2 regions of the Paenibacillus sp. FSL R5-0519 genome follow, and region 1 is predicted to be linked to the other one. Evidence: a T-box and tRNA genes for the amino acid it is inferred to sense, from the RefSeq annotation. Region 1 holds a T-box; the other holds one or more tRNA genes.
What was found. The T-box of region 1 lies ahead of ileS (isoleucine--tRNA ligase). A T-box ahead of a tRNA ligase gene usually reads a tRNA of that ligase, here a tRNA-Ile.

Region 1 (3,273 bases):
TGGACGCTGTCGTGTAAACTGGAAGGTTGAGGAAGATCCGTCCAAATCGCTTAAAGCGGGTGATGTCGTATCCATTCAGGGATTTGGCCGCTTCAAGGTCATTGAACAGGATGGGATGACCAAAAAAGGACGATGCCGAGTGAAAATCGGCAAATTTGCCTGAGTCTGTTGCAGGAAAATCCGCTTTCTTGTCGAAATGTTTATCATAAAGGTGTAGAAAATACGCGGTGTATCCGATATACATTAAGTCAAAGATTTATGCTGCAAACCTTCTCTGGACGGGAAGGAACTTTTACAGGAGGTGGACAGCATGCCATTAACGCCGCTGGACATACACAACAAGGAATTTTCCCGACGTTTGCGCGGGTATGACGAGGATGAAGTCAATGAATTCCTAGACCAAGTCATCAAAGATTACGAAGGCGTCATTCGCGAGAACAAAGAGCTGAGCAATCAGTTGCTGTCCGTTCAGGAAAAGCTGGATCATTTTGCAACGATTGAAGAAACGCTCAGCAAAACAATCATTATTGCGCAGGAAGCTGCTGATGATGTGAAGAATAATGCGAAGAAAGAAGCGCAGTTGATCGTGAAGGAAGCAGAGAAAAATGCAGACCGGATCGTGAACGAAGCGTTGGGTAAATCACGAAAGATTGCTTTGGAAGTAGAGGAACTGAAAAAGCAGGCATCGATCTATCGTGCCCGTTTCCGCACGCTTGTTGAAGCGCAGCTTGAACTGTTGACTCAGGATGGTTGGGAAGTGCTGGAGAGCCGGGAGCAGGAAGTGCGTGACCGTGAGCGGGAGATGAAAGAAATTTATTAGTCTGTCGCCTGGTTGACTTTTGTCTGCAAAGAGGCTATAACTATATTCATAATGAATAGTGATTCCATGACGGGTTCAGTACGTTATGATCTCATCCCTCAGAGAGTTGGTGGTTGGTGCAAACCAATGGATGAGTTATAGCCGAATATCTCCCCGGAGAAGTGACGCTGAAGCGGTGATCGTGATTGCCGTGTGTAAGCCGAACCGTAAGCCGTACGTTATAACGGCACCCTGCGGTAGTTTAGCGGGGCATAAGCGCTGTTGATGACAGAGCATACCCAGCTTGCCTGGATGTGGTTTGTGATGAACAGAATTAGGGTGGTAACGCGAGCATAGCCTCGTCCCTTTCCAGGGATGGGGCTTTTTTGTGTCCAAAAAAGGCGAACGTCCATGAGGCCCGAAGGTGCCTCAAGGAGAGAGCCGCCCGCCGGGAGAGCGAAGCACCCGGCACACAGGGTTCGCTAAGGCGAACGTCCATGAGGCCCGAAGGTGCCTCAGGGAGAGAGCCGCCCGCCGGGGAAGCGAAGCACCCGGCAACACCCGCCTCGCGGTAAGGCCATGCGGCGTTCACGCAGGGAACAAGCCGCAAAATGGCCGCCACCACGCACATAAACCCTCGCCCACAAGCGGCGCAACTGTCCCCCAATCGACAAGCCATCCCGGGTGTCCAGAGGGCGGAGCGCCTATGGGGTCCCCCTTGGCAAGGGGGATTTAGGGGGATTGAAACGCTTTTTGTGGACGGTCCACAATTTAACCAAAGAAAGGGAAGATGATCACCATGCAACGAGTTGACGTCAAAGAGAAGGCACGTGCCAGAGAATTACGCGTGTTGGATAAATGGAAAACGGAGAATACATTTAGAAGATCCATCGAAAACCGCGAGGGCAAGCCAAACTTTGTATTTTATGAAGGGCCGCCTACAGCGAACGGAAAACCGCATATCGGTCACGTACTGGGACGCGTAATCAAGGATTTCGTTGGTCGTTATAACACAATGAAGGGTTACCGTGTTGTTCGTAAAGCGGGTTGGGATACACACGGCCTGCCCGTAGAACTGGGTGTACAGAAGAAGCTTGGCATCTCCCACAAGTGGGAAATCGAAGATTACGGCGTAGAGAAATTCATTAACGAATGTAAAGCGAGTGTATTTGAGTACGAGCAACAATGGCGTGATCTGACAGAAGGTATCGGATATTGGACAGATATGGATAACCCATATATCACCCTTGATAACAACTACATTGAGAGTGTATGGAACATCCTCGCGACAATCCATGAGAAAGGCCTGTTGTATCGGGGTCACCGTGTGAGTCCGTATTGCCCATCTTGCCAGACAACACTGAGTTCCCATGAAGTTGCACAAGGGTACAAAGACGTCAAAGACCTGAGCGCTACAGCAAAATTCAAGCTGAATGACAGCGGAGAATTCGTGCTTGCCTGGACAACGACACCTTGGACGCTGCCTTCACACGTCGCACTTGCCGTGAATCCGGAAATGGACTACTCCCGTGTACGTCACGGGGATGAAGTGTACATCATGGCAACCAATCTGGTGGAGAAAGTGATGAAAGATACCAAGGGTGAGTATGAGATCATTGGTGCACTGAAAGGTGCCGATCTGGTTGGCAAAACGTATGATCCTCCGTTTAACTACGTACAGGCTGAGAAAGCCAACATCATTCTGGGCGCAGGCTTTGTAACGGATGCAAGTGGTACGGGTATCGTACACATGGCTCCTGCCCATGGTGAAGATGACTACCGTGTATGTCGTGAGAATGGAATCAGCTTTGTAAACATGGTGGACCTGGAAGGTAAATTTGTCGCTGAGGTTACTGACTTTGCCGGACGTTTCGTGAAGGACTGTGATATTGATATCGTACGATATCTGTCTGAGAATGGACGTCTGTTCAGCAAAGAAAAATATGAGCACAGCTATCCATTCTGCTGGCGTTGTGATACACCGCTTCTGTATTATGCAATGGACAGCTGGTTTATCCAAACAACAGCCATCAAGGACCAATTGATTGCCAACAATAGTGAGGTGGATTGGTACCCGGGTCACGTTCGTGAAGGACGTTTCGGTAAATTCCTTGAGGATTTGGTGGATTGGAACATCAGCCGTGATCGTTATTGGGGAACTCCGTTGAACATCTGGGTGTGCGAGGAGACTGGTGAACAATTTGCTCCACACAGCATTGCAGAATTGCGTGCTCGTGCGGTTGGTGATGTGCCTGAGAATCTTGAATTGCATAAACCATATGTGGATGACGTTAAAGTCATGAGCTCTTGTGGCAAATATGAAATGAAACGTACACCGGAAGTGATCGATGTCTGGTTCGACAGCGGCTCCATGCCGTTTGCCCAGCAGCACTATCCATTTGAAAATAAAGAAGTATTTGAACAGCAGTACCCTGCTGATATGATCTGTGAGGGAATTGACCAGACACGTGGCT
Region 2 (3,273 bases), 1.3 Mb from region 1:
GAAAGTTTGAAACAAGCCTTGGCTTGGATCGGCTGGAGCACAAATGAGATTTTTAATCTCGTCAGATTCAAAATGAGCTTATCGCTCTTTTCAATACTTTATTGGAGAGTTTGATCCTGGCTCAGGACGAACGCTGGCGGCATGCCTAATACATGCAAGTCGAGCGGAGTTGATAAGAAGCTTGCTTCTTTGATACTTAGCGGCGGACGGGTGAGTAACACGTAGGCAACCTGCCCTTAAGTTTGGGACAACTACCGGAAACGGTAGCTAATACCGAATAGTTGTTTTCTTCGCCTGAAGGAAACTGGAAAGACGGAGCAATCTGTCACTTGGGGATGGGCCTGCGGCGCATTAGCTAGTTGGTGGGGTAACGGCTCACCAAGGCGACGATGCGTAGCCGACCTGAGAGGGTGATCGGCCACACTGGGACTGAGACACGGCCCAGACTCCTACGGGAGGCAGCAGTAGGGAATCTTCCGCAATGGGCGAAAGCCTGACGGAGCAATGCCGCGTGAGTGATGAAGGTTTTCGGATCGTAAAGCTCTGTTGCCAGGGAAGAACGCTTGAGAGAGTAACTGCTCTCAAGGTGACGGTACCTGAGAAGAAAGCCCCGGCTAACTACGTGCCAGCAGCCGCGGTAATACGTAGGGGGCAAGCGTTGTCCGGAATTATTGGGCGTAAAGCGCGCGCAGGCTTTCATTTAAGTCTGGTGTTTAATCCCGGGGCTCAACCCCGGATCGCACTGGAAACTGGGTGACTTGAGTGCAGAAGAGGAGAGTGGAATTCCACGTGTAGCGGTGAAATGCGTAGATATGTGGAGGAACACCAGTGGCGAAGGCGACTCTCTGGGCTGTAACTGACGCTGAGGCGCGAAAGCGTGGGGAGCAAACAGGATTAGATACCCTGGTAGTCCACGCCGTAAACGATGAGTGCTAGGTGTTAGGGGTTTCGATACCCTTGGTGCCGAAGTTAACACATTAAGCACTCCGCCTGGGGAGTACGGTCGCAAGACTGAAACTCAAAGGAATTGACGGGGACCCGCACAAGCAGTGGAGTATGTGGTTTAATTCGAAGCAACGCGAAGAACCTTACCAGGTCTTGACATCCCTCTGATCGGTACAGAGATGTACCTTTCCTTCGGGACAGAGGAGACAGGTGGTGCATGGTTGTCGTCAGCTCGTGTCGTGAGATGTTGGGTTAAGTCCCGCAACGAGCGCAACCCTTGATCTTAGTTGCCAGCACTTCGGGTGGGCACTCTAAGGTGACTGCCGGTGACAAACCGGAGGAAGGTGGGGATGACGTCAAATCATCATGCCCCTTATGACCTGGGCTACACACGTACTACAATGGCCGGTACAACGGGCTGTGAAGCCGCGAGGTGGAACGAATCCTAAAAAGCCGGTCTCAGTTCGGATTGCAGGCTGCAACTCGCCTGCATGAAGTCGGAATTGCTAGTAATCGCGGATCAGCATGCCGCGGTGAATACGTTCCCGGGTCTTGTACACACCGCCCGTCACACCACGAGAGTTTATAACACCCGAAGTCGGTGGGGTAACCGCAAGGAGCCAGCCGCCGAAGGTGGGATAGATGATTGGGGTGAAGTCGTAACAAGGTAGCCGTATCGGAAGGTGCGGCTGGATCACCTCCTTTCTATGGAGAATCGTTTCCCGCGTGGAAACATTCAAATAGCAGACTAGATCTGCATAAATTACTCACTCGTTGCTCAGTTTTGAGAGCTCAAACTCTCAAACGTTTGGTGGCGATAGCGAAGGGGTTCCACACGTTCCCATCCCGAACACGACCGTTAAGCCCTTCAGCGTCAATGGTACTTGGACCGCAGGGTCCTGGGAGAGTAGAACGCCGCCAAGCGTAACCCATTTTGGGTTCAAACAGTATGTGTAATGTGGGCCCTTAGCTCAGTTGGTTAGAGCGCACCTCTGATAAGGGTGAGGCCGGTGGTTCGAGTCCACCAGGGCCCACCATCTATACCTTTAAATTTTATATGGGGCCATAGCTCAGCTGGGAGAGCGCCTGCCTTGCAAGCAGGAGGTCAGCGGTTCGATCCCGCTTGGCTCCACCAAAAATGTTTTACAAGTTTGTTCTTTGAAAACTAGATATCGAAACGAAAGTAAATGCGAATTAGAACATTCCTTTTTAGCTGAACTTGTGTATAACAAGTTTCAATAAAAACGGTAGATTGCACGTACGATGGTATCGAATGGGAGCGACTTTTGGCTTTGCGCAAGCAAAACAAGGGAAGCGAGCAATCGAAACCGGAGCAATTTGGTTAAGCTACTAAGAGCACACGGAGGATGCCTAGGCGCTAGGAGCCGATGAAGGACGTGGCGAACAACGAAACTGCCTCGGGGAGCTGTAAGCAAGCTTTGATCCGGGGGTGTCCGAATGGGGAAACCCAGCTGGGGTAATTTCCAGTTACTCACAACTGAATACATAGGTTGTGTAGAGGCATACCAGGGGAACTGAAACATCTAAGTACCCTGAGGAAGAGAAAACAATAGTGATTCCGTCAGTAGCGGCGAGCGAACGCGGAGAAGCCCAAACCAGAGAGCTTGCTCTTTGGGGTTGTGGGACGTCTCACATGGAGTTACAAAGGAACCGGTTAAGCGAAGAGGTCTGGAAAGGCCCGCCAAAGAAGGTAAAAGCCCTGTAATTGAAAGTCTGTTCCCTCCGAGACGGATCCCGAGTAGTGCGGGGCACGTGAAACCCCGTATGAATCCGGCAGGACCATCTGCCAAGGCTAAATACTTCCTAGCGACCGATAGTGAAGCAGTACCGTGAGGGAAAGGTGAAAAGCACCCCGGAAGGGGAGTGAAATAGAACCTGAAACCGTGTGCTTACAAAAAGTCAGAGCCCGTTTTAGGGGTGATGGCGTGCCTTTTGTAGAATGAACCGGCGAGTTACGTTCCCGTGCAAGGTTAAGGTGAAGAGCCGGAGCCGCAGCGAAAGCGAGTCTGAATAGGGCGACATAGTACGTGGACGTAGACCCGAAACCGGGTGATCTACCCCTGTCCAGGGTGAAGGTGCGGTAACACGCACTGGAGGCCCGAACCCACGCACGTTGAAAAGTGCGGGGATGAGGTGGGGGTAGCGGAGAAATTCCAATCGAACTCGGAGATAGCTGGTTCTCCCCGAAATAGCTTTAGGGCTAGCCTCGGAAAACAGAGTCGTGGAGGTAGAGCACTGATTGGGTGCGGGGCCCGCAAGGGTTACCAAGCTCAGTCAAACTCCGAATGCCATAGACTTACTTCCGGG

Region 2: it encodes a tRNA-Ile, which carries the amino acid that the T-box ahead of ileS (isoleucine--tRNA ligase) is inferred to sense. The anticodon was not compared.

The regions. Positions count from the first base shown of each region.
Region 1 is NZ_CP150234.1:1,840,855-1,844,127, forward strand. It holds gene MKY73_RS08245 (YlmH/Sll1252 family protein) at 1-163, shown strand, start outside; gene MKY73_RS08250 (DivIVA domain-containing protein) at 311-820, shown strand; T-box leader at 878-1,169, shown strand; gene ileS (isoleucine--tRNA ligase) at 1,599-3,273, shown strand, end outside.
Region 2 is NZ_CP150234.1:548,624-551,896, forward strand. It holds rRNA gene MKY73_RS02360 (16S ribosomal RNA) at 99-1,650, shown strand; rRNA gene rrf (5S ribosomal RNA) at 1,753-1,869, shown strand; tRNA gene MKY73_RS02370 (tRNA-Ile) at 1,906-1,982, shown strand; tRNA gene MKY73_RS02375 (tRNA-Ala) at 2,005-2,080, shown strand; rRNA gene MKY73_RS02380 (23S ribosomal RNA) at 2,286-3,273, shown strand, end outside.